3 regions of the Pseudoalteromonas sp. Hal040 genome follow, and region 2 is predicted to be linked to each of the others. Evidence: predicted binding sites of a transcription regulator. Region 2 holds the regulator's gene; each other region holds the start of a gene.

Region 1 (5,824 bases), 2.5 Mb from region 2:
ATACGTCTTGACCGTTAGAGATTTCTTGGAAAACCGTGTTGCTCTCATCCATGTCGCCACGGAACTGATCAACCGTTGCAAGTTCAACGGTTTCACCAACAATGATCTCACCGCTATCTGGCGTTTCTTCACCACTTAGCATTTTGAATAGTGTCGATTTACCCGCACCATTGGCACCGATAATACCTACGATAGCGCCTTTCGGCATTGCAAAGTTTAGGTCATCGATTAATACGCGATCGCCAAAGCTCTTCTTCAGGCCTTTCACTTCGATAACTTGGTCACCTAAGCGTGGACCCGGTGGAATGAATAGTTCATTCGTTTCGTTACGCTTTTGGTAATCGTTTTGCTGTAGCTCAGAGAACTGTGCCATACGTGCTTTAGACTTAGCTTGACGGCCTTTCGGATTTGAACGAACCCATTCAAGTTCTTGTGCGATTGATTTTTGACGTGCTTTTTCAGATTTCTGTTCTTGTTGTAAACGTAAATCTTTTTGCTCAAGCCACGATGAGTAGTTACCTTCCCAAGGAATACCTTCACCACGGTCAAGTTCTAAAATCCAACCAGCTACGTTATCTAAGAAGTAACGGTCGTGGGTTACAGCAACCACGGTACCTTCGTAGTCGTGTAAGAAGCGCTCTAACCAAGCAACTGACTCAGCGTCTAAGTGGTTGGTCGGTTCGTCAAGAATAAGCATATCTGGTTTTTCAAGTAGTAAACGACAGATCGCAACACGGCGACGCTCACCACCCGAAAGGTGTTCAATTTTTGCATCCCAAGGTGGTAGGCGTAATGCATCAGCTGCACGCTCTAACACGTTGTCGATATTGTGACCATCGTGTGCTTGGATGATAGCTTCAAGTTCGCCTTGCTCTTTCGCAAGTGCATCGAAGTCAGCACCGTCCATTGCATACTCGTTGTATACTTCATCAAGACGATTTAGAGCATTTTTAACTTCGCTTACCGCTTCTTCTACTGTTTCGCGAACTGTTTTGTTCTCGTCTAGCTGCGGTTCTTGCGGTAAGTAACCGATTTTAGTGCCTGGTTGAGGGCGAGCTTCACCTTCAAAGTCTTGGTCAACACCGGCCATAATGCGCAGTAACGTCGATTTACCTGCACCGTTTAGACCTAGCACACCAATTTTTGCGCCTGGGAAAAAGTGTAAAGAAATATCTTTTAAGATAGTGCGCTTAGGTGGCACAACCTTAGATACTCGACTCATCGAGAATATAAACTTGTCTGGTAACACCATGAAAGAAGCCTTCAATTTATAATAAAAATTAACAGCAAGTATTGTATACCCAAACTACCTCAAAATACAGAATTCAGCGTTTATGATAGGCTTAATATCAAGGTGTTATTTACTCAAAGAGTCATACATTTTAATTAATGACCACTCAGAAATATCACTTCATTTGGACATCTAAACATCTAGAGGTTGAAATTTCTAACTATCCGTTCATAATTAGCAGTCAGATAAGTATGCTCGGAGCCAGCTATGCCCATTACAGTAAAAGATGAATTGCCAGCCATTGCAAAATTACGCCAAGAAAACGTGTTTGTAATGCCAAAAAGTCGCGCGAAAACGCAAGAGATACGCCCAATGCGTTTGGCCATCTTAAACTTAATGCCAAACAAGGTTGAAACCGAAGTACAGTTTATTCGCTTGTTAGCTAATTCACCGCTACAAGTTAATGTTGAGCTGTTGCGCTTAGATACTCACCGCACCAGTAGTCACTCTGAGCAGCACATGGATACGTTTTATCGCTATTTTTCAGAAGTGAAAGATAATAACTACGATGCCATGATTATCACTGGGGCGCCGCTTGCTCATTTAGAGTATGACGAAGTTGCTTACTGGGACGAGCTAAAAGTTATTTTAGATTGGGCTGAGCAACATGTTACGTCTACGCTGTTTTCGTGTTGGGCGGCCCATGCGGGTCTATATCATCACTATGGCCTTAAGCGCGAACTTAAACCAAATAAATTAAGCGGCGTATTTACCCATAAAAGTTATTTTGACCATGCAGCACTCACTCGTGGTTTTGATGATACCTTTTTAGTGCCACACTCTCGCTATGGTCATATTGACATCGACAAGATCACTGCCTGCGATGATTTGGTGGTGTTAGCTGGTTCTGAGCGAGTAGGTGCCTACTTAATTAAAAATAAATCAGGCAGCCAAGTGTATATTACTGGCCATCCAGAGTACGATGCACATACCCTTAAAGGGGAGTATTTGCGTGACCAAGAAAAATCAGCGGATGCACCTAAGCCAGAAAATTACTTCCCAGACGATAACCCAGACAACGAACCGTCGAAGACCTGGCAAAGCCATGCCTTTTTATTGTTTTCGAATTGGTTAAACTATTATGTGTACCAAACTACACCGTATGATATTAACTTAGTTAGCCAAGATGTAAGGACTAACAACTATGCCGAGTAATGCAGTGAATAAACGCGAACAATTAACCGAGGCGCTAAAACAGCGAATTTTAATCCTCGATGGCGCGATGGGCACCATGATCCAAGAACATAAATTAGAAGAACAGGATTATCGCGGTGAGCGCTTTAAAGACTGGCATGTACTTATTAAAGGCAATAACGATTTATTAAGCCTGACTCAGCCAAAAATCATTGCGGATATTCACCGTGCCTATTTAGAGGCGGGGGCTGATATCATCGAAACGAATACCTTTAATGCCACGACTATTTCGATGGAAGATTACGATATGGCGAGCCTTAGCCGCGAAATCAACCTCGAATCAGCGAAACTTGCACGCGACGTGTGTGATGAGTTTGAAGCAAACGATCCTAGCAAACCGCGTTATGTAGCCGGTGTACTTGGACCAACATCAAAAACCTGCTCTATCTCTCCAGATGTAAACGACCCGGGTTACCGTAATATCAACTTCGATAAGCTGGTGGCTGCGTATGTTGAGTCGACACTGGCACTAATGGAAGGTGGTGCTGACCTTATTTTAATAGAAACCATCTTTGATACCCTTAATGCTAAAGCGGCTTCGTTTGCCGTAGAAGAAGCATTCGAGCAAGCTGGTCGTAGTTTACCTGTGATGATCTCAGGCACCATTACCGATGCCTCAGGCCGTACTTTATCAGGACAAACCACAGAAGCATTTTATAACTCAATTCGCCATATTAAACCGTTATCAATCGGCCTTAACTGTGCCCTTGGCCCTGATTTACTGCGTCAATATGTCGAAGAGTTATCACGTGTTTGCGAAACCTTTACCTCGGTGCATCCCAATGCCGGTTTACCGAATGAGTTTGGTGAATATGATTTAGAAGCCCCTGAAATGGCAAAAGAAATTATTGATTGGGGCAAGTCTGGATTTATCAATATTGTAGGTGGTTGTTGCGGCACCACACCGGCTCATATTAAGGCGTTTGCAAAAGGCCTTAAGGGTGTTAAACCTCGCCAATTACCTGAGCTTGAAGTGCGGATGCGCTTATCGGGCCTTGAAGCGTGTAACTTAAACTAGGAAACCGACATGACTGACCAAATTGCTGTATTTACTAACGTCGGTGAGCGTACCAATGTAACTGGTTCGGCTATGTTTAAGCGCTTAATCATGGAAGAAGATTACGAGACCGCTCTTAACGTTGCCCGTGAACAGGTAGAAAATGGCGCGCAAGTGATTGATATTAATATGGATGAAGCCATGTTGGACTCAAAAGCGGCGATGGTAAAGTTTTTAAACTTAATTGCCTCAGAGCCAGATATCTCAAAAGTACCGATCATGGTCGACTCATCGAAATGGGACGTGATTGAAGCAGGCTTAAAGTGTATTCAAGGCAAAGCCATTGTTAACTCAATTTCACTTAAAGAAGGTGAAGAGCCGTTCATCCGCCAAGCTAAGCTAATTAAACGTTTTGGTGCTGCTGCGGTTGTAATGGCGTTTGATGAAACAGGGCAAGCTGAAACCGCTGATCGTAAGTTTGAGATTTGTCAGCGTAGCTACAAAATTCTTGTTGAAGATATTGGTTTTCCGCCTGAAGACATTATTTTTGACCCGAACATTTTTGCTGTTGCAACGGGCATTGAAGAGCACGATAACTATGCGGTTGAGTTTATCGAAGGTACGCGTCGAATTAAGCAAGGCTTACCGCACTGTAAAGTGTCGGGTGGTGTATCGAATGTGTCGTTCTCGTTCCGTGGTAATAACCCTGTACGCGAAGCTATTCACTCTGTGTTTTTATACCACGCGATTAAAGCGGGTATGGACATGGGCATTGTAAATGCGGGTCAATTAGCGGTTTATGATGATATTCCTTTAGAGCTGCGTAAAGCCGTGGAAGATGTGATCCTCAATACCGACCCAGGTGCTGGTGAGCGACTAGTTGAACTTGCACCCAAATACTCAGGTATGGCGCAAGCGGAAAAAGTTGAAGATTTAGAATGGCGTACTTGGCCTGTTGAAAAGCGTCTTGAACATGCGCTAGTAAAAGGCATTACCGAATACATCGATGAAGATACCGAAGAGTGCCGCAAGGGCAAAGCTAAGCCTATCGAAGTGATCGAAGGCCCGCTTATGGACGGCATGAACGTCGTTGGTGACCTATTCGGCGCGGGTAAAATGTTCTTACCACAGGTTGTTAAGTCAGCTCGTGTAATGAAGCGCGCCGTTGCCTATCTTGACCCTTTCATTGAAGCTGAAAAAGAAGAGGGCGCAACCAACGGTAAAGTGGTTATGGCAACCGTTAAGGGCGACGTACACGACATTGGTAAGAATATCGTAGGCGTGGTACTGCAATGTAATAACTACGAGGTTATTGACCTTGGTGTGATGGTGCCGGCAGAGAAAATCTTGCAAACCGCCATTGACGAGAAAGCCGATATTATTGGTTTATCAGGACTGATTACCCCATCCCTTGATGAAATGGTGCATGTTGCTAAAGAAATGACCCGTCGTGGTTTTGAATTACCGCTACTGATTGGTGGTGCAACAACCTCTAAAGCGCATACCGCGGTTAAAATTGAGCCTCAGTATGATAAAGGTGTGGTTTACGTCAATAACGCCAGCCGCGCTGTAGGTGTGGTGTCTAATTTATTGTCGAAAGAGTTAAAACCGGCATTTTTAGAGAAAACCAAAACTGAGTATGTAAAAGTACGTGAACAACAAGCACGTAAAAAGCCGCGCTCAAAACCCGTTACTTTACAGCGTGCTCGCGACAATGCAGTAAAATTGGATTGGGACAACTACACACCACCTGTGCCGAAAAAGCTAGGTGTGACTGAATTTAAAGATGTTTCGATTGCGACGTTAAGACAGTACATCGACTGGACACCTTATTTCATGACGTGGTCAATCGCTGGTAAGTATCCACGTATTCTTGAAGATGAAATTGTGGGTGAACAGGCTAAAAGCTTATTCGCTGATGCCAACGCAATGCTTGATGAGCTTGAGCGATCAGGTGCGCTACAACCTCTAGGTATCATTGGTTTATTCCCTGCAAACCGAGTAGGGGATGATATTGAGATTTACACCGATGAGTCGCGTACAACGCTTTTAACTACATCGTGTCATTTACGTCAGCAAACTGAAAAAACCGAGTTTGCTAACTACTGTTTAGCTGATTATATAGCGCCTAAAGGCACCCCAGATTACTTTGGTGCGTTTGCGGTTACCGGTGGTCTTGAAGAAGATGACCTGGCCGATGCCTTTGATGCTAAGCAAGATGATTATAATAAGATCATGGTTAAAGCCGTTGCAGACCGTTTGGCTGAGGCATTTGCAGAGTACTTACATGAGCAAGTGCGTAAAGAGTATTGGGGCTATGCGGTAGATGAAAATCTATCGAA
Region 2 (5,824 bases):
AGATTTCGGGCGCAGAATCAGGCGCTAAAACAGCGCAGCCTGCATGGGTCGACTTTATGCGAGCAGCGCTTGATGGCATGCCTGAAGCACCGATTGAGCTCCCTGAAGGACTCGTATCAGTACGTATTGACTTAGAGACAGGTCTATTGAGCCACAAAAATGACTACACCAGTCGTTTTGAGTACTTCATTAAAGGCACTGCACCAACTAAATATGTACTTACGCAGCCTACTGACGTGTTTGAAGAAAAGCTCAGCACGGAGGAAGAGTTGTTCTAAGTAACTAAGTTGCTATAAGAAATAAAAAAGCGCCCTTGGGGCGCTTTTTGCTTAGCTATTTAAACTAAGATCAGCAAAATTATTTTAGGTTATTTACCAGCCAATACAGGTCTGAATGAACCCCAGCCGCAGTGACTTCTTTACCTGCTCCAGGGCCTTGGATCACTAATGCATTATCTGTATACCACTGTGAATTGATCACAAAGATGTTATCGCCCGGTTTAAGGCTTGCTAATACATCATCTTTGCCAACATTGACTAAACCGACTTGCGCCTGAACCTTGCCATCAACGATTGTAATTGCGCCTGTGTAGCGCACTACTTTATCTTCAGCTGCAGCTTGGGCTGCTTTTTCTGTCATAAATTCATCGAGCAGCTGTTTGTTTGCAAGAAAATCTTGCCAGCTACCTGCTGCCAACGCTTCTGGCATTAGAGGTGTTAAAGCAATGTCTTCAAGCTCTAAATCTAGGCCTAGGTCACGAGCTAAAATTAGCAGTTTACGCTGCATATCGCGGCCAGATAAATCTTCACGAGGATCTGGCTCTGTATAACCCATTTGCTGAGCTTGAAGCACTAAATCTGAAAACGGCACGCTCCCATCGTAACTGCTACATAACCACGATAAAGTACCCGAGAATACCCCTTCAATACGGTTAATACTGTCACCGCTATTTTGTAAATCAGCTAAAGCAAAGTTAATCGGTAAACCTGCGCCTACACTGGTGTTGTAGCGCCATAGTAGATTTCGCTCAGCTAAATTAGTACGTAAGTTTTGATACCAACTATGCGCGGCAGTACCCGCATATTTGTTTGCACTGATCAAATGACAGTTAAGTTCAACAAAGTCAGGGTATAACTGACTGAACGCCTCACTGGCAGTGATATCAATCACCACTTTGTGCTCATAATCAAGTTCATTGATACGTGCTAATAATTCTGCCTTGTCGTAGCTTTGCGCTTCGTTATGCCACTGCTCTTGCCATGTTTCGGTATTTAAACCGCTAGCACTAAAAAGCATTTGCTGTGAACGAAGAAGAGCAACCACTTTTACCTTGTACTGAGCAGATAAACGAGCAAACTGAGCTTGTAGTTGCGCTAAGAACACTTCGCCTACATTACCAAGGCCAGCAACTATAATGGCCAGCTCTTGGCCTTTGTTTACCAACTTGTCATGTAATAAAGTTAAAACGTCACTATCAATTGCCTGATCATTTAAGATCAACACATAGTTATCGTCTTGCTGTACAAAACGTGGATGAATGCTTTGCTCTTTTAAAAGCGCTGTTGCTTGCTCTGCAAGAACACTAACATCAGCAGTAGGTGCAACCACTGCACAACCACTTAAATTAGACTCAACAATATTTGCACGGCCCGCTAAATGGCTCACAACCTGATGAGTACTTTGACCAGGCACCAATAAGTAGGTATCGCCCTCTTTAACAAAGTGATGCAGGCTGTGTTGAATTAACTGGCTTAGTTCACCAACTTCACCACCACTTAGTTTATCAACCCTTAATAAATCGATGTTATCTAAGGTCGTAATAAAACGTTTCGCTTTACTGTAGCCTTCTTTAACTACTTCGGTTGGCGTTGCATCGCAATCAAAGCTACTTCTAACCACAAGCTTGATCTCTGTGTCTTTTAGCGGTGACAAGGTTTTTGCATGCAATACTGGATTGCCCAAACGCGCTAATAGGTTAGCTTGCTCACGGCATACCTTGGCGTATTTAACAGCATTTTTAACTTTACGAGGATCTGTGCTGAATACACCTTGCGTGTCTGTCCAGATAGACACTTGCTTGGCAAAAGTATAACTGGCCAGTAACGTGGCGCTATAATCACTGCCATTACGGCCTAAAGTAACCGTATTACCTTGGCAATCTGCGGCAATAAAGCCCGTTACTACGTTGATATGCGATTTACTTATTGCACTTGTGCATTGCTGCTGATTTTTTTGATGTAAAAGCTGGCCATCATTTAAAGTAAATAGCTGCCTTGCATCAACATCTTGCGCGGCGACACCTAACTGATTTAAGTAAGCGGCTAACAAACGTGCTGACCACACTTCACCATGTGCAAGTAAAGGGGCTTCAAGTAACTGTTGCTGACTAATTAATTCATTTAAAACAGCAAGCTCATCTTTTAGCTGTGCTAACGCCTGTTGTTTATTCTGGCCTGTGAGTAGCTGCTCAATTAAAGCGCGTTGGTTGTTATCAATAAGCAGTAGAATATCGCTAACAGCTTGGCTATCTTGCTGCTGGTAACTTTGCCATAGCTTCACTAGGGTATCGGTTGTTTTACCCGATGCCGACACAACGATGCAATCGCCCTGCTCTGTATTCGCTAAAACAATGTTCGCTACCGCATGATAACGATCTGCTGAGCTTAAGCTTGAGCCACCAAATTTATGAACAATATTTACCATTTCTTCTACCACAATGCCGTATGTGCTGGCGTTAATTTGAATGACGCGTTTTGCTGTGTATCTTGCTGTGTTTGCTCTACAGCCGCTTTTGTAACTTGTTGGCCTTGACCAGGCTTAACTAAATTGAATACACGGTCTAAATCTGCAATGAGATCTTTTACGTCTTCAATACCTACAGAAATACGGATCAGCGTATCGCCTACACCGGCTTCAAGACGCGCTTTAGGCTCCATACCTGCGTGTGTCATTGTTGCAGGGTGACAAATCAAACTTTCTACCCCACCTAGTGACTCAGCAAGGCTAAAATCTTTAAGACTAGTTAAAAACGCTGCTGCATCGTTAATGTCGCCTTTAATATCAAAGCTCACCATACCACCAAAACCGCGTTGCTGTGCTTTAGCAAGCTCATGCTGCGGGTGAGAAACAAGACCTGGGTAATAAACTTGGCTTACATAAGGAGAGTTTTCTAAATACTCAGCAATAGCAAAGGCATTTTCTTGGTGCTGCTTTAAACGCACATTTAAAGTACGTAAACCACGAAGCGTTAAGTAACTGTCAAATGGCGCACCGGTAATACCAATGTTATTTGCCCACCAAGCCAACTCATCACCTAGCTCTTGCGTTGCAGCAATCACCGCACCGCCAACTACATCAGAGTGACCATTGATGTATTTCGTGGTTGAGTGCACAACAATATCAACACCAAACTCAATTGGGTTTTGTAATGCAGGTGATAAGAAGGTGTTATCAGCCGCAACCAAAGCACCGCACTGCTTAGCGATGCTAGTGATTGCTTTAATGTCTGTTAAACGCAAAATTGGGTTACTTGGCGTTTCAATCCAAATCAGCTTAGGTTTAATCGCCAAAATTTCTTGGTGATTATCTGTATTCGTTAAATCCAATACTCTTAGTTTTAATAGACCACGTTTTTCAAGCGAGGTGAATAAACGATAGCTACCGCCATAACAGTCATGTGGGATCACTAAGGTATCGTCACTGTTTAATAATTGGGTCGCTAAGTGTACTGCTGACATACCAGTAGCAGTGATAATGCCTTTTGCGCCACCTTCAAGCTCAGCTAAGGTTTCAGCTAAAATGTCGCGATTTGGGTTACCAGTCGCGGCCATAGTCATATTGGCGCTTAGTATCAAAGTCAGCAAATGAATAGGTGGTTGATAAGTATAAAGGTGGCACAACCGCACCATGATGTTTATCGGCTTCGATGCCGTGACGAACAGCAATCGTCGCTTTATTTTTTTCGCTCATTTCATCACCTATTCTTAAATTGGATGTTTAGACGTCTAAAAGGTTAGATGATCAAATATGAGAAGTCAAAGCATTTATGGCTCACACATAGAAGTTTATACATTTACACCACTAGATGGCTAAATAACTAGTATTTGACTATCTTTTTTAAAGAGATAGAATTTCCGCATCTTGCGCTGTGAATAAGGCGTAAATCACTGACAACCGAGGCAACGAAACAACTTATGGCTAAATGGAACGGTGAATACATTCACCCATATGCAGAACACGGTAAAAAATCAGAACAAGTAAAAAAGATTACCGTATCGATCCCACTTAACGTATTAAAAGTATTAACTGACGAGCGTACACGCCGCCAGATCAATAACCTACGTCATGCGACGAACAGTGAGTTATTGTGTGAAGCTTTCTTACATGCTTTTACAGGTCAACCATTACCAAACGATGACGACCTTCGTAAAGACAACCCTGAAAAGGTGCCTGAAGAAGTTAAAAGAATTATGCAAGAAATGGGGTTAGATATCCCAGTACTTGATTCAGAATAAGTATTTCGGCCATCGGATCACCGCCGATAATCGCAGATATAAAAAAACTCAGCCTTGGCTGAGTTTTTTATTGAACATTATACTTAATAGCTAATTAAATTTAACGCATGTAATCTTCAGGCATGTCGATTTGCGCCACGCCCGACTCTACTGCAGCTTCAGCAACAGCACGTGCAATACGTGGTAATAAACGCGGGTCCATTGGCTTAGGAATGATGTACTCGGCACCAAACTCAAGCGACTCAACGCCAGCTGCTTTTAATACTTCACTTGGTACAGGCTCTTTCGCGATGCCACGAATTGCGTGAACTGCAGCAATTTTCATTTCATCATTAATTGCCTTTGCTCGCACATCAAGGGCACCACGGAAAATAAACGGGAAACAAAGCACGTTGTTCACTTGGTTAGGGAAGTCTGAACGACCTGTTGCCATAATTAAATCATTGCGTGCACTGTGTGCAACTTCTGGCGCAATCTCAGGATCTGGGTTTGAACACGCAAACACCACAGGCTTGTCTGCCATCAGCTTGAGATCATCTGCAGTTAATAGGTTAGGACCTGATACACCTACAAACACATCGGCATCAGCAATAACGTCTTGCAACGTACGTTTATCAGTGTTGTTAGCAAATAATTGCTTGTACTCATTTAAGTCATCACGACGAGTATGGATCACACCTTTACGGTCAAGCATATAGATATGCTCACGCAGTGCGCCACACTTAATAAGTAGTTCCATACAGGCAACGGCTGCAGCACCAGCACCTAAACACACGATGATGGCATCTTCGATATCTTTACCTTGAACTTCAAGGGCATTAAGCATACCAGCCGCAGTAACAATCGCTGTACCGTGTTGGTCATCGTGGAAAACTGGGATACTACAGCGTTCAATAAGTGCTTTTTCGATTTCAAAACACTCAGGTGCTTTAATATCTTCTAGGTTGATACCACCAAACGTATCAGCGATATTTGCAACCGTATTAATGAAATCTTCTGTTGTGCGGTGTTTAACTTCAATATCAATTGAGTCAAGGCCAGCAAAACGTTTGAATAGTAACGCCTTACCTTCCATTACAGGTTTTGATGCAAGCGGGCCTAAGTTACCTAAACCTAGAATTGCGGTACCGTTTGAAATAACCGCAACCATGTTGCCTTTGCCTGTGTATTTATAGGCATTTGCTGGATCAGCAGCAATTTCACGGACTGGTTCAGCCACACCAGGGCTATAAGCTAAAGCGAGATCGTTAACCGTTTCGGCTGGCTTGGTTAGTTCAACACTAATTTTACCTGGAACGGGGTGAGCGTGG
Region 3 (5,824 bases), 440 kb from region 2:
ACAAGCTTTATCTGGTATTAGTCAGGTTATAAACCAACAATTAACTGAGTATTACCTCGAATATCCATGTCATAGCAATACCGACAAGCGTTGGTTTTTAATGCGAGCAGTGCCCTTCGAGCATGCATCAAAACGCTTTATCGTCATCAGCCATATAAATATTACCGAACGTAAAATCGCCGAGCAGCAAGTACAAGAACTTGCCCGTATCGATGGTCTCACACAAATAGCTAATCGACGTCATTTTGATGATTTTTATAAGCAAGAGTGGAGTCGCTGTGCACGTTTAAAGCACCCCTTGTCGTTAGCCATGATTGACCTTGATAACTTTAAGTCTCTTAACGACAACTTTGGTCATTTGGTGGGTGATATCTGCTTAAAAGAAGTGGCAAAACTATTACCAGATTATACTCGCAGACCTGGTGACTTGTGCGCTAGATACGGCGGTGAAGAATTTGTACTGGTACTCGGTAATACCCAATGCCATCAAGCAAAAAGACTCATGACTCATTTCATGGCGGCGCTATATACACTTCAATTACCAGAGCTTGCCGGTCATCCTTTGACGGTTAGTATTGGTTTAGCAACTATTTACCCTAGTAGCAGTGATGATGCCATGTTACTCATTGAAATGGCTGATAGCGCGCTTTATCAAGCAAAAGAAGCAGGCCGAAATCAGCTTGTGATTGCTGATAACATCGAGCCATTAAACATAGAACAATGCCCCTAGTAAGGGGCATTGATTAGAGTCTATTAATCCAGTTATTACTGAAATACTTTTTCGACATCAAGTACTGCAATATTTTTTGCAGGTATTGCAAGCTTATAGTCTGCAATCACTTTATCTTCAGCAACAAGTTCTGCTGGTTTTTCAGCGTTATACACCATAGGTGATGTTTGCTCTGAGGCTAGACGTTTTTGCATGTCTTTGCCGTCACCAGTAATAAACACATAGTGAATATTCTCTGTTTGCAAGTTATCGCGAATAACACGGTTAACATCATCAAGGGTTAGCTTTTCAAGCTTGCCGCGCACATAGTCAACAAAGCTCTCTGTGTTATAGAACTCACTATCAAGCGCATAACCTAATTGGCGATCTTGGCTTGCAACCATTTGTGGCACAAAGTTAATTAAGAAGTTACGAGTCGCTTCAAAATCTTCTTTGCTGATGCCATTTTTAATCAGCTTATCAAGCTCGAATAATGCCGTACGTGTTGCAAAGTGCGCATCGTTATTTGAACGAAGCGGACGTAACCACACTTGGAAAATTTGCTCTGAACGACCTAAGTTAGCATCAGGTTTAGTTTGGAACATACCGCGCGGGAAGTACTCAATATATGCATAGTCTCCATAGTTCATACCACGGGTTTGACGAATGCGCTGATACAAGAAGCTGTTTGAGCTGCGGTGTTCGCCAAAGTACGAGCGCACTAACCAAAGTGCGGTCCAGTCATCACTGCTACGAATTGTATCGATTGGGAAACCAAATGACACAGCGGTAGATTGCGCTGATTTTTCAACAATCGTTGCATGATGCCCTTTTAGCACTGGCGCATCAGGGATCGTTAAGCGGCTTTCTTTACCTTGTGGAAGCGATGTTAAATCTTTCATCATAGTCGATTTAACATCACTCGGAATAGCACCAATTAAACCCACGGTTAGCTTAGATTGGGTAAACTGGTTAGCATAAAACGCTTTTACATCATCAAGCGTCAGCGCTTCTAGATCTGATAAATCACCATAGTTATAGCTTTCATACGGATGGCCTTTGTAAAGCTTATGATAAAGCACTTCTTTACCTAGCTCTTCGTCATTTGACGCTTTCAAACCTGCTTTAATGCTATCAATAAGCTCTTTTTTCAGACGCTTGAAATCATCTTCTCTAAAGCCAGGATTTAACAACTGGTCGCTAACAAGTGCATACCACTTAGCTGCATTGTCTTTATGTACACGGCCGCGTAAAGAAATCATCTCTTTATCGATTTGATAGCCAAAGCTTCCCGCCAGTGGGTATAGCGCTTTTTGAATATCTTTGTAGCTCATGGTTTCTGAGCCACCTTGCGCTAGCATCGCAGCAGTGAGTGCCGCTAAACCTTTTTTACCATGTGGATCAGCTGCTGCGCCGGTATTAAATAACCAGTTAACATCAACCAGTGGTGAGCTATTTGTTTTATCAAGTACTTTAAAGTGACGTTCTGTTGGGGCTTGCTCAATACTAGCGACCAAGGCATTTAAGTCAACTTCTTGCTCAAAACCAGCCACTTTATCAAGCGCCGACATTGTCACTGTGGTACGACTTGAATCAACAAAATATTTGTTTGCTACCGCTTTGATATCTTCTGGAGTAATACTATCAGCAGTGGCGTAAAGTTGGTTAATCACCTCTGGGTCGCGCTCAAAATGCATGTAGCTTGCAAGCGTTGAAGCAATTGACTGCGATGAGTCTAAGCCATTAATGAAGCTGTATTTTAAGTTAGATTTTAAATCAGCTAACTTTTGTGCATCAACTAACTCAGTACGTGCTTGTGCATAAGTACGGTTAATCGCATCACGGGCTTTAGCAAGGTCCGCTTCGTTTTCTACTTTTACAAACACATGTAATAAACCCGGATCTTTAGTATCTGGGTTATAGGTAAACATTTGGCTGGCAATTTGTTTATCAACAACAAGCTCTTGATAAAGTGCCGAGTTGTTAGAGAAATACAGCTGCGAGATCAAATCAAGGGCTGCACGGTCTTTTTGAGTAGGATCCCATGCCGTGCCTTTGTATGACACAAGCAACCAGTGACCTGGTAAACCATCATTTTTCTCATGGATGTATTTTGCTGCTTGTTGTTTAGGCTCAACAGGAATATCTGCTTGGTAATCACCTTTTTTCCAATTACCCCAATGCTTTTTAACCATTGCCATGGTTTCTTGTGGATCAACATCACCAACAATGACTAAAGATACATACTCAGGCTTATAAAATTTAGCGAAAAACTCTTTACCGTAAGCCATTTGATCAGGCATGGCTTCAATGTCTTCAAAAAAGCCCATAGTGGTGTGCTTATAGGTATGCTTTTCGAATGCTTCGTTACGAACGGCAGAAAGTAACTTGCGAATTGGGCTAGCATTATTCTTTAAATATTCACCTTTTACAGTCAGCGCTTCGGTGCGGAACTGCTCTTCGCTGTAAGTCAGGTTTTGGAAAATATCAGCTTCGATTTCAAGTACTTTATCTAAATGCTCTTTTGAAAAGTTTAAATGGTAGTTAGTGTAATCATTGGTTGTGTATGCACGATTATCAACGCCTGAGTTCTTTAAAATATCTGAATACACATCTTGCGGAAATTTTTCAGAGCCTTTAAACATCATATGCTCAAAGAAGTGTGCAAAACCGGTTTTACCTGCTTCAACTTCATTACGCGAACCAACCGATACCGGAATCTGCAGTGATACGACATCTGGGTAATCGGTTTTTACTACCATCACGCGAAGGCCATTCTCAAGCTCTTCTAATAGGTAATCTTGGCTAAATACACGGCTATCGTCTTGGCTTACTAGCTGCTCAATTTCGACTTCTTTAACCATGTTTGACTGTGAATTACTTGCACAGCCACTCAGCGCCAGTGTTACAGCAACACTGGTTGCTAATAATCTAAATTTCATAATGTTCCCTTGTTAGTTATTTTTCTCATCTTTATTGCTGCTTGATTATGCATCAAAGTGCCAGAAAATATGAGGGTCAGCACAATTATTTATGTAAACAGGTGTGTCAATTTAGCGAAACGCCCAGCATTCAACTTGAGTAAAATTCATAGTGATTGAAAAACTTTCAAGAAAAAAATCTATCTAGACGTCTAAATGGCTGCTATATTGTTTGGCATAGACATTAGCACGAGCTGGAATGAGGATTATGGCTTTATCATTACAAGAGAAAATTGAAGACACCAACCAAGGCGTCTACCTAATTGGTACCACACCGCCAAAGTCTGGTACTGATAAAGCACAGCTTGAAACTATTGCCCAAAAGCTACTTGGTCGTTTACACGAAATTGAATACGACGGTGTAATCATTTACGACATTCAAGATGAAAGTAGCCGTATTGCAAAGCCGCGTCCTTTTCCGTTTAAAGAGACTGTCGATCCTCGTGAATACAGTCAGTTACTTCGCAATCTATCGCAACTAGATGTAATCACTTATAAAAGCGTAGCCCAGCGTGGTGAAGCTGAATTTAGTGAGTGGTTAAATGAAACACGCAATGACTTTGAACTAAAAAATTTAGTGCTAGTAGGCAGTCCATCATCTGATGGTGACATCAAATTGAGCCTACCTGATGCGTATAAAGCTTTAGCAAAGCAAGACAGTGATGTGTTTTTAGGTGGCGTTACCATTGCCGAACGTCATGCCAGCAAACGCAATGAACATGAGCGTTTAGTTGAAAAAACAGCACAAGGTTGTAAGTTTTTCATCTCGCAAGCCGTTTACAATGCCCAAGCGACGATTGATTTGATCACTAGCTATGCGCGTAGCTGTAAAGCACAAGGCACAACACCAAAACGCATTATTCTAACGTTTACCCCGTGTGGTGGTGAAAAGACCTTGGAATTTATGGAGTGGTTAGGTATTTCGGTGCCTGAAGCTACCAAATACCGTATGTTAGATTCGGAAAACACCTTGAGTGAATCAGTGCGTATTTGCCGTGAAAATCTCGATTTAATTTTACAAAGCTGCGCGCATTTAGATGTACCGCTAGGTTTAAATATTGAGAGCTTAACCAACCGTAAAGAAGAAATTGATGCGTCAATTAACCTTTACCGATTACTTAAAGCGACCATGGAATTAAACCTAGCTGAAAAGCAAATAGCTTAACGTGCTACCTTAAAGGCTTGCTTTTTCTCATACATATCTTCATCTGCTCGTTTTAATAGCTCAGCAAAGTTTTCTTTTGGCTGAGCTATTACCCCAGAGCCAATACTTAAACTCGTGACAGGAATGCCACGCTTCTCTAAATTCACTTGGAAAGTGGTATTGAGCTTATCAGCGATACTATCTATGCAATCACCGGGCTGAACTTGCAATAACGCAATAAACTCATCGCCCCCTAGGCGGCCAATAATATCGGTTTCACGTAGGCATTCTTTCATGGTGTCAGCTAAACAAATCAGCGCGAGATCGCCCACTTCATGGCCATACGTATCATTGAGTGGCTTAAAGCTGTTTATATCGATAAATAGACAACTAATATCAAAACCAAGTCGTTTCGATATATTTAATTTATGTTGGCAAAGCAGGTCTATTGCACGGCGATTATAAATATTGGTCAGTGAATCAAGCATGGCAATTTCACGCATTTGCGTAAAGTTGTCTAACAGTGCAAGGTCATCTTCAACCATATCGCGAAGCTGCTCGATTAGTTCTAAAAAGCTCTGTTGATAATGGGTTTGTTTAAAATCCATAACACAAAAGGTGCCAAAGGGCTCGCCACTTGGCCAGCTAATTGGCACCCCAAGATAAGACTCAAAACCATCTTTTACCAGAGGGCTGTCATCCCATTGACTATCTTGACTGGCGTGATCAACATAAAGCGGTGCCATGTCACGCAGTACTTTTTTGCAGAAGATATTATCGTCGGCGCTTAATTCAGCCCCGGCATCATAGGGGTTTTCTTGTTGCTCACTGGAGACGATAATACGATAAACATCATCTGTTTTATGAACGATGAAGCCTGCGGGAGCAGAAAACAGCTCAGTCATGAGATCAATTGTTTTCTGCCACTTTTCTAAGGAGAACTGTTTATCAGCGCGGCGGAACGTCCATTTATTCTCTTCTAACATACTA

Evidence for each region. Region 2 encodes MetJ, which represses methionine synthesis genes. Its sites were predicted from a motif close to TAGACGTCTAGACGTCTA; they were not measured.
Region 1: a site for MetJ is predicted at 1,417-1,434, ahead of P4S60_RS12745 (homoserine O-succinyltransferase). Genes of this name have one in related genera too.
Region 3: a site for MetJ is predicted at 3,836-3,853, ahead of P4S60_RS03290 (methylenetetrahydrofolate reductase). Genes of this name have one in related genera too.

Annotation. Positions count from the first base shown of each region.
Region 1 covers NZ_JARLUU010000001.1:2,739,973-2,745,796, reverse strand. Annotated here, with positions in the region: gene ettA (energy-dependent translational throttle protein EttA) at 1-1,252, opposite strand, end outside; gene P4S60_RS12745 (homoserine O-succinyltransferase) at 1,499-2,446, shown strand; gene P4S60_RS12740 (homocysteine S-methyltransferase family protein) at 2,436-3,503, shown strand; gene metH (methionine synthase) at 3,513-5,824, shown strand, end outside.
Region 2 covers NZ_JARLUU010000001.1:287,526-293,349, reverse strand. Annotated here, with positions in the region: gene P4S60_RS01315 (penicillin-binding protein 1A) at 1-278, shown strand, start outside; gene metL (bifunctional aspartate kinase/homoserine dehydrogenase II) at 358-2,703, opposite strand; partial or broken gene metB (cystathionine gamma-synthase) at 2,709-3,969, opposite strand; gene metJ (met regulon transcriptional regulator MetJ) at 4,194-4,514, shown strand; gene P4S60_RS01295 (malic enzyme-like NAD(P)-binding protein) at 4,615-5,824, opposite strand, start outside.
Region 3 covers NZ_JARLUU010000001.1:725,384-731,207, reverse strand. Annotated here, with positions in the region: gene P4S60_RS03300 (sensor domain-containing diguanylate cyclase) at 1-730, shown strand, start outside; gene P4S60_RS03295 (M16 family metallopeptidase) at 766-3,651, opposite strand; gene P4S60_RS03290 (methylenetetrahydrofolate reductase) at 3,899-4,855, shown strand; gene P4S60_RS03285 (sensor domain-containing diguanylate cyclase) at 4,852-5,820, opposite strand.